4 regions of the Rouxiella badensis genome follow, and region 3 is predicted to be linked to each of the others. Evidence: predicted binding sites of a transcription regulator. Region 3 holds the regulator's gene; each other region holds the start of a gene.

Region 1 (3,214 bases), 2.4 Mb from region 3:
AATATCAGCACGCGCATCCGCAGTTCGCCAGCAAGTTTGCCCGTTACGATCTGTTCGCGCCGGAGTTCACCCGCTCCTGCCTGAACCGTCTGCAGTTGGCGAATAACCAGCAGATGATTAACCTGTCCGATCCGGCGGAAAACCTGAAGTTTGCCGGAACGCTGGTTAACCCGATTGCCCGCTGGCGATAACCGGCCCCGCTGTCCGGCATAAAAATGGGCACCTTGGCGCGGTCGCTTCGGCGACCGCGTTTTTATCATTTAATAAGAGGAAGGATCTCTGATGGCCCTTTTTGTACCCGCGTCGCGCCTGACTCGCAGACACCTGATTTTCCCGCTGTCGCTGGTGCTGTTCGAGTTTGCCACCTATATCGCGCACGACATGATTCAGCCCGGCATGCTGCTGGTTACCCACGAGTTTCACGTTGGACCAGAATGGGTTTCAGCGTCACTGACGGCCTATCTGATTGGCGGTATCATGCTGCAATGGCTGCTCGGTCCGCTTTCTGACAAGCTAGGACGCCGTCCGGTCATGCTCTCGGGCGTCGCATTTTTCATGCTGACCTGCATGGCGACACACTGGGTGCAAAGCATTGAGCAGTTCGTTGCGCTGCGCTTTCTACAGGGGATAAGCCTGTGCTTTATCGGCGCGGTGGGTTATGCCGCGATTCAGGAAGCCTTTGACGAATCGCTCAGCGTGAAGATTATGTCACTGATGGCCAATGTGGCGCTGCTGGCTCCGCTTGCAGGGCCATTGGCCGGTGCCGCCTTTCTCTCTTTCAGCGACTGGCGCACCATGTTCTGGGTCTTTGGCGGCATCACGGCCGTGGCGCTGGTTGGTCTGTGGCGGTCGATGCCCGAAACCTCGGGTGACCGTTCGACTTCGCTGTCTATCCCCTCGCTCGCCAAAGGTTACTACGCCCTTTTAAAAGACCGTCAGGTGATGAGCGGCTCGCTGGCTATTGGTTTGGCGACCGTTCCCTGTCTCGCCTGGGTGGCCCTGTCACCGGTTATTCTCATTCACGACGAAGGGCTTAGCAGGATGGATTATGCGCTTTTACAGTTGCCGGTATTCATCGCCATGATAGCCGGTAACCTGACGCTGGGCCGTCTTGCGACCCGTCTGCCTATCGAGCAACCGCTGCGGCTCGGTGCCTGGCCTATCCTCATCGGCCTGTTTATTGCGGCAATCAGCAGCGCCATCAACGCCCACAGCTACCTGTGGCTCACCGCCGGACTGAGCGTTTACGGCTTTGGTACCGGGCTGATCAACGCCGGACTTTACCGCCTGACGCTCTTTTCCAGCCGTGTGGGAAAAGGCCGCGTGGCAGCGATGCTGGGGATGGTCACTATCGTGGTATTTGCGTTGGGAATAGAGGCCGCCAAAGCCGCGTACTTTAGCGGTGGCAGCCTGCGCTTCAGCCTGATTAATCTTCTCTGCGGGGTGCTGTGGTTCTGTCTGGTCCGCGCCTTTTTAAGCGAAAATAAACGCCGTAGCACGCTTGCCGTTCAAGAGTAATCTTTCATAAAACTCTCCAAAGCGCCTGATACAGGCTATCGGGCGCTTCCTGGTCATCAGCCGTTTAATAGTTAAAAACCATTAATTAAAAAGATAAGTAAAATCAACAGTTGAAATGCTTAATAGAAAAGCTAATAATTCTCATTAAGATTACTCTTATCTTTATATCACCGCATCGCATTCCTTTGTGCCCTATATAGGCGAGCGGCAACAATTAATCTAATTTTCTAAGGGAATTGATAATGAGAATGCCTTTTAGCTTAAAGCGTTCTGTTCTGCTTTGTTCTGTCGCACTTTCTTTACCAGGTATGACGTACGCCGCGGATACAATGGTTGTTACCGCTCAGCCCGTCGATACGGCGACCTCGCCAACTATCGGCTATACGGCAACAACCTCAAAAGGGGCCACTAAAACCGACCGTCCTCTCGTGACCACCGCACAGTCAATTTCCGTCGTGACGCGTCAGCAAATTGAAGACCAGGGTGCGATGGACGTTAACCAGGCGTTGAACTACACCGCCGGAGCCTTCACCAACTTCGCGGGTGCGGCAACGCGTTACGATACCGTCGCCCTGCGCGGCTTCCACGGCGGCGACGTAGACAATATCTTCCTCGACGGCCTGCGTCTGATGACCGATGCGGGCAGCTACAACGCACTCCAGGTCGATCCGTGGTTCCTTGAGCGTATCGACGTCATCAAAGGTCCATCCTCCGCACCTTACGGCCAGTCCGTGCCGGGCGGATTGGTGATGGAAACCTCCAAGCGTCCGCAGTTTACCCAGGAAGGCCATTTCCGCCTCTCTTCCGGTAATAACAGCACCAGCGGCGCCGCATTTGATTACACCAATGCGATTAACGATCAGTGGGCGTTCCGCCTGACCGGTATGACCCACGACAGCAAGACTCAGTACGACCACACTCGCGAAGAGCGATACGCTATCTCCCCTTCCCTGCTGTGGCAGCCTGATGAAGACACTTCCCTGTTGTTCCGTGCCTATCTGCAGAAAGACCCGTCCGGCGGCTACCACAGCTCCGTGCCGGGCGAAGGCAGCGTAACCGAACACAACGGTCGTACATTGAGCAGTGGTTTTTATGACGGTGACAGCGCGCTGGATCAGTTCAAGCGCAGAGAACAGATGTACAGCGTTGAGTTCTCTCACCGCTTCAACGACACCTGGGCATTCCGCTCCAACGCTAACTATTCACACTCTGACGTCGACCTCGACCAGGTTTATCAGATTGGTTGGGATACCTCGAACCCAGACCTGTTGAACCGCTATTATTCCGGCTCACGTTCTTCACTGAACGCCTATGCCATCGACAACCAGCTGGAAGCAGACTTTGCCACAGGTGAAGTCAGCCACACCGTCATACTCGGCGCTGAATATCACCAGTACAGAAACAGCCTGAGCGATGCCAGCGGCTCCGCCAGCCAGCTGAATGTCGTGACCGGCCAAGCCGTGGGGACTAATCCGTCTTACACCTTCTATAATTCACGACGCAGCTACAGCCAGACCGGCGTTTATCTACAGGATGAGATGCTGTGGAAAAAATGGCACCTCGACCTGTCAGGTCGCTACGATCGCATCGTCTCCCAGACCGACAACTACGATTACGGCACCAAATATCGTCGTCAGGACGATCACGTGAGCACCCGTGCGTCACTGCTCTACGCGTTCGATAGCGGTATTTCGCC
Region 2 (3,214 bases), 1.8 Mb from region 3:
ACGCAGCACGACTGCGCCTGGGCACAGGTCTTCACGCCAGCTTGGGTGGAAATCCGGGTGATCGAAGAGATCCAGATTCATGCGTCCTCCTTCCAGCTTAATCAGTCTCAAGTATAACAGCCCCGCGCGCGGGCAATAAAAAAGCCCGGGACATTATCCTGTCCCGGGCCTCGATACTCAGCGTAGCGTGCGCGAGTTAACCTGTTGCCGCACCGTTTTTCTCTTCACCGACTAATCCAACCTTCAGGTATCCGGCGGTTCGCAGGTTATCCATCACGCTCATGATGGTCGCGTAATCGACAGACTTGTCGGCGCGGAAGAAGATGGTCGTCTGCTTGTCACCCTGTGTGCGCTGGTCGAGCAACGCCTTGAGGCTGCCAGGCTGAACAGGACTGTCACCGAGGAACATCTGGTTGTCGGCTTTGACCGTCAGGAAGACAGGCTTCGGCGGTCTCGGCTGCGACTGCGCGGTAGATGCGGGCAGATTGACCCGCACATCTACCGTTGCCAAGGGTGCTGCAACCATAAAGATGATCAGCAGAACCAGCATAACGTCGATAAACGGCGTGACGTTAATGTCATGCATTTCGCCGCTTTCATCGAGGTCGTCGTTCAAACGAATGGCCATGATTGACTTACCCTACGCGTAACTGATGACCCGCCTGAGCGCGCGGTGCCTCTTCTGCACTTGCCGCGAGGTCCAAATCACGGCCCTGCAGCAGCAGAATCTGGGCCGCCACGTCGCCAACCTGATGACGATATGACGCGATGGTACGGGCGAAAATGTTGTAGATAACCACCGCCGGAATGGCGGCAATCAGGCCCACGGCTGTGGCCAGCAGTGCTTCTGCAATACCCGGTGCGACTACGGCCAGGTTAGTGGTCTGTGTCTGAGCAATCCCGATGAAGCTGTTCATAATGCCCCACACGGTGCCGAACAGGCCGACGAACGGAGAGATTGCCCCGATAGTCGCCAGAATACCGTTACCACGCCCCATGTGACGGCCCGCGGCGCTCACGCGACGCTCAAGGCGGAAACCGGTGCGTTCTTTAATGCCGCCGTTGTCAGTAGAACCGGCAGACAGCTGTAGTTCGTTTTCAGCGTCGCGCAGCATCTGGCTGCTTACGCTATTGGCCGAGAAGCCTTCTGACTGTTCCAGCGCTTCCTTCAGCGAGCGTACCGGCAGCAGTGCCGCCAGTTCACGACGCAGGCGACGTTTACCTGAGAACACTTCAGCGCCCTTGCTGAAAAGCAGGGTCCAGGTTACGACCGAGGCCAGCAGCAGGCCAATCATCACGATTTTCACCACGATATCAGCATGCTGATACATGCCTAATACGGAGAGGTCTTTTGGGATCGCGGGGACTTGCGGGTCTTGAGCAGGCGTTGCGCTAATATCGATACCGTTAGTGCTTTGCAGCAAAGGTGCCGCGCTACCATCGGTTGAGGTGGCCGCAGGGGCTGCCGATGCCGAGGTCGTCGTGGAAGGGGTAACCGCATTGGCCGCGTTCGAAGAAGGCGTCGCCCAGGCGCTACCGGTTAATCCTGCCATCAGCACCAGTGAGGTCAATACAGTACCGATTTTTGCTGTACCGCTTTTACGCGTACTCATCATCTGTTTTACATCCGTCAAAAATGACACCGCTTTGTTCATCTTAATGCGACACGTTTGCACGCAGCGCCTCCAGCCGTGATCAAAGGATTGAATAATTTACTCGCGGCAAATGATAACAAATTAAAAGCCATAATTGATAGTGGTTATCATTATTATTTACATTCCGCAGTAGCCTGAAAAGTAAACACTCTTACTCATATGAAAAATCTTCACACATCGCGCCAAACCCATGACCCTGCGCGGAGGCCATGCTAACGTAATAAAAATGCCAGATGGCAGGGTTAACAAGGTGAAATTTTTCTTATGACGTCCAGGAAGATTGAAACTGCGCTGGTGAGTGCAGGAAGAGATAAAAAATTTACCCAGGGTTCGGTTAATGCAGTTATCCAGCGCGCGTCTTCGCTGATGTTTGAGTCCGTTGCGCAGAAAAAGTTCGCGACCGCGAATCGGGCCAACGGCGAGCTGTTTTATGGACGTCGCGGAACGCTGACCCACTTCTCCTTCCAGGAGGCGATGGTCGAACTTGAAGGCGGTGCGGGCTGCGTGCTTTATCCGTGTGGCGCAGCGGCGGTCAGCAACGCGATTCTGTCGTTCGTGAACACCGGCGATCACCTCCTGATGGCCAGCTCGTCCTATGAACCGACGCAGGACTTCTGCTCGAAAGTGCTGACCCGGCTGGGCGTTAGCACGACCTATTATCCGGCCTCGATTGGCGCAGACATTGCCAGCATGGTCCAGCCCAACACTCGCGTGCTATTCCTCGAATCACCGGGCTCTATCACTATGGAAGTGCCTGATATCCCAACGATCGTCAAGGCCGTACGCGACGTATCTCCTGAGGTTATCGTGATGATCGACAACACCTGGGCGGCGGGCATTCTGTTCAAGGCGCTTGAATTTGATATCGATATCTCGATTCAGGCGGGCACAAAGTACATCGTCGGCCATTCGGACGCGATGATTGGGACCGCCGTTGCCAACGAACGTTGCTGGGAACAGCTGCGCGAGCAGTCCTATCTGATGGGGCAAATGGTCGATGCCGACAGCGCCTACGTCGCCAGCCGTGGCCTGCGTACCATGGGCGTTCGTCTCAAGCAGCACGCGGAAAGCAGCCTGCGCATCGCCGAATGGCTCCAGACCCGACCTGAGGTAGCACGCGTCAATCACCCTGCTCTGCCAGGCAGTAAAGGGCATGAATTCTGGAAACGTGATTTCACCGGCAGCTGCGGGTTGTTCTCCTTTATTCTGTCCAAACGCCTGACCGACGACCAGCTTGCCCACTATCTCGACCACTTCGAGCACTTCGGTATGGCCTATTCGTGGGGCGGATTTGAATCGCTGGTGCTGGCTAATCAACCGGAAGAGATCCAGGCCATTCGCCCAGGTGAAGAGGTTGATTTCACGGGGACACTGGTTCGCGTGCATATCGGGCTGGAGCACTGCGACGACCTGATTGCCGATTTAGAAGCGGCCTTCGCGCGCATTGCCTGATCTTAATCAAATGATTGCGACAAACCGCGCAAAACCTTACTTATCTGATAGGATGGTGCGCGGTTTTTGAACATAATACGTTAAATACTTATAAAGATTGTTGATAC
Region 3 (3,214 bases):
TCGCCGTCCGGGACGTCCAAAAACAAATCCGCTTTCTCGCGATGAACAGCTCAGGATTAACAAGCGTAATCAGCTTCGCCGTGACAAAAACAACGGTTTACGTCGCGTAGAGCTGAAGATCAATGCTGAAGCTGTGGATGCGCTAAACAAGTTGGCGGAACAACAAAATATCAGTCGTAGCGAGCTGATTGAACAGATGCTGCTGTCACATCTGAACGGTCAGGATAGCTAGTCATCGTATTCTGATGCGGGCGGGTAACTCTTTCGGTTACCCGCCGTTAGCGTTTCATCTTGTAAACTTCCGCAACAGAGCACACAAAGGCGATAACGCTTGCCTGAATTGCCCGATAAACTATTCACATCAAAAATACGGGTATGCATCCTAAACAGGTCCGCATTAACATTGGCGTCACTAAATCCGTGCTTCAACGGGGTATTCACGCAGCCTGATGCGGATGAGAATATGTTCTCTCTCCGCCGAGTTTGTTATCATCCTGCATAAATTGACTCGCACGCCGCGGACGAAAAAGCAGACTCTCTGAGTCTATTAAAGAACAAGAGGTTAGATAAGCTTATGGCAGTAGTAGGTATCTTCTTTGGTTCCGACACCGGAAACACCGAAAACATCGCAAAAATGATCCAGAAGCAGTTGGGTAAAGATGTTGCTGACGTTCAGGACATCGCCAAAAGCAGCAAAGAAGATCTGGAAAAATACGATATTCTGCTGATCGGTATCCCGACCTGGTATTACGGTGAAGCACAGTGTGACTGGGACGATTTTTTCCCAACGCTGGAAGAGATAGATTTTGAAGGCAAGCTGGTTGCGCTGTTCGGCTGCGGCGACCAGGAAGACTACGCAGAGTACTTCTGTGACGCAATGGGCACCGTACGCGATATTATTGAACCACGCGGCGCCGTGATTGTCGGACATTGGTCTACCGAAGGTTACCACTACGAAGCGTCTAAAGGCATGGCGGACGACAAGCATTTCATCGGTTTGGCTATCGACGAAGACCGTCAACCAGAGCTGACCAACGAACGTGTTGACGCCTGGGTTAAACAAATTAGTGAAGAGTTGAGCCTCGCTGAGATTATCGGTTAATCCCACACAAAGGCTAAGGCCCTGAATCATTAGGGTTAAACCTGAAAGGGCCAAACTATCACTGAAATTAACAATTTAACTCGCACAAAATTGTAACTTTCAGCTGTATCAAGGTACACTTACTGTATCTGGTTTTATTATTCCTGCCTTTTTGAGAAACAACATTCAGGCAGGAACGATTTTTGTGAACAGCCCACCGTTTTCATTAACGTGATTAGCATAGTGACAGGACTAAATCCGCATGACTGACAACAACACCGCACTGAAGAAAGCCGGCTTAAAGGTCACGCTTCCACGCTTGAAAATCCTGGAAGTGTTGCAAGCCCCGGCAGGTCATCACGTCAGTGCGGAAGATTTGTACAAAGAACTGATTGATATGGGCGAAGAAATTGGTCTTGCCACGGTTTACCGTGTCCTGAACCAGTTTGACGACGCCGGCATTGTTACCCGCCACAACTTTGAAGGCGGCAAGTCTGTATTTGAACTGACTCAGCAGCATCACCATGACCACTTGATCTGCCTCGACTGCGGTCGTGTGATCGAATTCCGCGACGAATACATCGAAGCGCGTCAGCGTGAAATTGCAAAAACCCACGGCATCAAATTAACCAACCACAGCCTCTATCTTTACGGCCACTGCGAAGCAGGCAACTGTATTGAAGACGAAACGCTGCACGGTAAAGGCTAATACCTTGCCCAAGTTCTGTCTCTCAGGGATAAGAGCAGAGCTGGAAATAAAATGACCGCTGAAAAGCGGTTTTTTTATGCCTGCGGTTTAAGATTCAGGCATAAAAAAACGCAGCCAATGGCTGCGTTTTCAATTAAGTCAGCGCATCAATTATGCGACTGGCTTACTTTCCCAGTTGTCGCGCAGCCCCACGGTGCGGTTAAACACCAGGTGCTCGGCGGTAGAGTAAGTGCTGTCGGCGCAGAAGTAACCTTCACGCTCAAACTGCAGGCTCACACCAACCTCTGCATTCGCCAGGCTCGGCTCAACAAAACCGTTGGCGATGACCAGAGACTCTGGGTTGATGGTGGTCAGGAAGTCTTCCGCCTGACCCGGGTTCGCTACGCTGAACAGACGGTCATACAGGCGGAACTCAGCAGGCTTGCCTTCTGAAGCAGAAACCCAGTGGATCACACCTTTAACCTTGCGGCCATCGGCAGGATCTTTACTCAGGGTATCCACGTCATAGCGACAGAAAATCGTCGTGATATTGCCTTCGGCGTCTTTCTCGATGCGTTCTGCTTTAATCACGTAGGCATTGCGCAGGCGGACTTCTTTTCCCAGCACCAGACGCTTGTACTGCTTATTGGCCTCTTCGCGGAAGTCAGCCTGATCGATGTAAATTTCAGCGGTAAACGGCACGTCACGTGAGCCCATTTCTGGCTTGCTCGGGTGATTAGGCATTTGAACCCACTGAACCGCATCGCCGGCAAAGTTCTCGATGATCACTTTAACCGGGTTAATGACGGCCATTGCACGCGGTGCATTCTCGTTGAGGTCATCACGGATACAGGATTCCAGCGCCGCCATTTCGACGTTGTTGTCCTGCTTGGTCACGCCGATACGACGGCAGAATTCGCGAATAGACTTGGCGGTATAGCCACGGCGACGCAGACCGGAAACCGTTGGCATACGCGGGTCGTCCCAGCCTTCAACAATCTTCTCGGTCACCAGCAGGCTCAGCTTGCGCTTGGACATGATGGCGTATTCGAGGTTCAGGCGAGAGAACTCGTACTGACGCGGATGGCAAGGAATGGTGATGTTATCCAATACCCAGTCGTACAGACGGCGGTTGTCCTGGAACTCCAGCGTACACAGTGAGTGGGTGATCCCTTCCAGCGCATCGGAAATGCAGTGGGTGAAATCGTACATTGGGTAGATGCACCACTTGTTGCCAGTCTGGTGATGGTCTGCAAACTTGATGCGGTACAGTACCGGGTCACGCATCACGAAGAACGGTGACGCCATGTCAATCTTGGCGCGCAGGCACGCGGTGCCCTCGGCGAACTCGCCGTTACGCATTTTAGCAAACAGCGCGAGGTTCTCCTCGACGGTACGGTCGCGGAACGGGCTGTTTTTACCTGGTGCAGTCAGGTTACCGCGGT
Region 4 (3,214 bases), 2.2 Mb from region 3:
TTTCAAATCCTTGTTGCCCTGCAAATAGCAGCTTACAGAACTGGCATAACAGCCGTTGCCGCTGCTGTATAGCAGGTAGTTAGGGTTGGTCTGATAGAGGTTTGGCGCTTTCCATGCGCGGGCAATCCCCATCTTCAGGGTGAAATTATCACCCAGCTCCTGCGAAAGATTCAGTGAAGGGCTGACGTTGCTGCCGGTGTAAGTCTGGTGGTTAAAACGTATTCCCGGAGTCAAACGGGTCGAGTCGGTCAGGTCGATATTGTCCTCGGTGTAAATGCCGTAGATATCCGCCGAGCTGTAGTTGCTGCGACCGGTACTTGAGACACCGTTTACCGTGGAGGTGGTGGTCACCGTATTAGAGGTTGGGTCGGCCATGGTCTGATGGTTCATTTCCGCGCCGAAGGTCAGGGTCTGGGGGACCGCAAGGTCGAACGGGAGATTTACCTCCGAATGCAGATTGGTATCGTTCAACGTGATGGTCGAGAAGCCCGGATTAGTGGTGCTAAAGAGCCCCTCAAGGCCGCCTGACAGGCCTTCATTCAGACGAGTATTACGCGTTTTTTCAAACTGGATGTAGTTATTGGTGGTGATGCCGTTGTCCCAGGCCCCGGTGTATTTCAGCGACAGCGACTGGCGATAGATAATGTTGGTTTCTTTACCATAGTTGGCTCTTACCAGCGCACTGCTGTTGGTGTTCTGCGTGTCCCCGGCGTACAAATTTCCCTGACGACTGAACCCGGCAGACAGTTCCAGCGCCTGCATCGGGGCGAAATCCCAGCGTAATACGCCATTGATATTCTTGTTAATGACCCCTTCGCGACCGGCCGGAACCTGGCCCGCATATTTACCGGTACGTTCTGCGGCGTGCCCGGCGTTGATGTTTTGCCCATCGGCCTGAGTCTTGCTCCAGTTGCCGTAGAGGCGCAGGCTCAGATGGTCTGCCAGCGCACCGCTCAGACTGGCGTTATAGCGTTTGGTGGCGCCTTCCTCTTTGTGTTCCGGCACGTTGTAATAGGTATTGAAGTTGCCGTGCCACGCAGGTTGCGCCTGTTTGGTGATGATATTCACCACGCCGCCCATCGCACCATTGCCGTACAGCGCGGCTGCCGGACCGCGAATGACCTCGATGCGGTCGATCATTTCAGGCGGCACCCAGTTACTGTCGCCACGGGTATCACGGTCGCCGCGCCAGCCATAGCGCACCGAGTTTTTGCTGCTCACCGGCATACCGTCCACCAGAATTAAGGTATTCTCCGGCCCCATACCGCGAATATCTATCTGACGGTTGTTACCGCGTTGACCACTGCTGGAGTTGCCGGTGAGATTCACTCCCGGCATGGTACGAATGATTTCTGAAACGTCGCGCTGGATAGGGTGCTTTTTTATCGCTTCGCTGTCGATGATTGACACGCCCGGCGCTTGCAGCGTTTGCTCTCGGGCGGTAACCACTATGGTATCTTCATGATTGTTTTTCTCTTCGTCTTTGACTCCGTCCGCTTGCGCCAAAGGTACGACCAGACTTCCCGCGATGAGCGAACTCAACAACGAATATTTATAGGTATCTTTCCTCATGATATGAAACACCTGCCCTGTGTTAAAAAAACGTAAATAAGAAACTAAACTATAATGAGAATGATTATTGATTACAATTAGGAATTTTCTTGCACCCAGACTGTGGGGCAAATAACAGGGATTCCTGGGGGTAAATATTCTTTTTCCGAAGGGAGGGATACGCCAATAATTCCGCTTAATTGCCGGGGGTACTTATTAGTGGATTAATTATTTAGAAATAGGGGTAATTATGGATCTTTTGGAGAACAACAGGCAGATCCTCAAAGAGTCATTAGGACGAATGTTATTACGCGAACCGGCCGCCTATAAAGGGCGGCCGTACTCTAAAAGCGGGTTTTTGGGTTTATCGGCGTGCTTCGATTAAGTGCCGGGTAGAATGTGCAATAAAAGGAATACCGTCACGCATCTGTTGATCCATCTTTAATAATTTTTGACGATATTTTTCTACTGAAAAATCGGGAACCCACCATACACATTTTCTCAGTATCCAGATTATTGCGCCAATATCGAAAAATTCCATTCGACCCTGCGCTAAGCGCAAATCCACAATTTCTAATCCTGCCGCCTCTGCCTCTTTAGCCTCTTTTTCAGGATTACGCAGCGTTCTCTCGTAGGGTAAAGGGCCTAAAAAGTACTCAATGAGTTCAAAGGCAGAGGCTGCGCCCACATGTTGCGCAAAATAGCGGCCTCCTGGCTGAAGAACACGGTGAATTTCCGACCAGTTCGGCGCGACGGGGTGGCGAGAGGTTATTAACTCAAAGGAAGCATCAGCAAAAGGAAGTGTGTTGATGCCCGCTGAGTCGATGATTTGCACCCCACGCGCGGACAAAAGCTCACGGGCCTTCTTTATATTTGGCGGCCACGCTTCCGTGGCAAACATTTTTGAGGGGAATACTGGAGCCTCGTTTAGCACCTCACCGCCACCGGTATCGAGGTCTAAGGCAGAGTTTACGCTGCTCAGGCGTTGACCCAGTAACTTAGCGTATCCCCACAGTGGTCTTTCTTCCGTCGCTCTTCCTGCCAGCCAGCCAAACCCCCAACCCTCTACGTCAGCCTCTTGGGCTTCTTTTACAAGGTCATCAAACGGTTTCATTTATTTGCCATATAAAAGTGAATGTTGCTTCAAATTGTTACACAGGTCGTAATCAATCGCCATGCTCAGGCGTCTCCCACACCTGGTCCGCTTCATAATCGCAGTGCATCCACCACCAATGAGAATGCGGGAGACTGCTGTTTACGGCTTGGATAATAAAGGTAGTAACCAGGAAATGGCCTGCACCAGGGTTCAAGCACGCGGACCAGACGACCCTCTTCAATCAGGGTTCCAAACTCCTCTTCGGGTAAAAAAGCAATGCCGAGTCCGGCAAGCGCCGCATCTATCACGTGGGAGGATGTGTTGAAAATGAGCTGTCCGTTGACGCGTACGTTAAAACTCCCTTCATCCCGTTCAAAATCCCAGGCATACAACCCGCCAGAGCTAATCAAACGCTGGTTTATACAAGGCTGCTGCGTCAATTCATAAGGGGTTTTGGGAACAGGATAGCGTAAAAAATAGTCTGGAGAGGCGACCGCAGCCATACGCAGCTTGGGACCAATGGGTATCGCTATCATGTCCTTATCGATAGTGTCACCCAGTCGAACG

Evidence for each region. The regulator Fur, encoded in region 3, represses iron uptake genes when iron is present. The targets are predictions, from matches to a motif close to ATAATAATGAGAACNACTATCAA.
Region 1: the regulator Fur is predicted to act here: its motif matches at 1,647-1,669, upstream of O1V65_RS02520 (TonB-dependent siderophore receptor).
Region 2: the regulator Fur is predicted to act here: its motif matches at 1,750-1,772, upstream of exbB (tol-pal system-associated acyl-CoA thioesterase).
Region 4: the regulator Fur is predicted to act here: its motif matches at 1,621-1,643, upstream of O1V65_RS03335 (TonB-dependent siderophore receptor).

The regions. Positions count from the first base shown of each region.
Region 1 covers NZ_CP114062.1:499,841-503,054, reverse strand. Annotated here, with positions in the region: gene O1V65_RS02530 (GNAT family N-acetyltransferase) at 1-191, shown strand, start outside; gene O1V65_RS02525 (MFS transporter) at 283-1,518, shown strand; gene O1V65_RS02520 (TonB-dependent siderophore receptor) at 1,761-3,214, shown strand, end outside.
Region 2 covers NZ_CP114062.1:4,648,596-4,651,809, reverse strand. Annotated here, with positions in the region: gene alkB (DNA oxidative demethylase AlkB) at 1-81, opposite strand, end outside; gene exbD (TonB system transport protein ExbD) at 197-628, opposite strand; gene exbB (tol-pal system-associated acyl-CoA thioesterase) at 636-1,613, opposite strand; gene metC (cystathionine beta-lyase) at 1,920-3,107, shown strand.
Region 3 covers NZ_CP114062.1:2,884,251-2,887,464, forward strand. Annotated here, with positions in the region: gene ybfE (LexA regulated protein) at 1-232, shown strand, start outside; gene fldA (flavodoxin FldA) at 575-1,102, shown strand; gene fur (ferric iron uptake transcriptional regulator) at 1,344-1,790, shown strand; gene glnS (glutamine--tRNA ligase) at 1,941-3,214, opposite strand, start outside.
Region 4 covers NZ_CP114062.1:684,014-687,227, forward strand. Annotated here, with positions in the region: gene O1V65_RS03335 (TonB-dependent siderophore receptor) at 1-1,572, opposite strand, end outside; gene O1V65_RS03340 (class I SAM-dependent methyltransferase) at 1,916-2,665, opposite strand; gene O1V65_RS03345 (LysR family transcriptional regulator) at 2,758-3,214, opposite strand, start outside.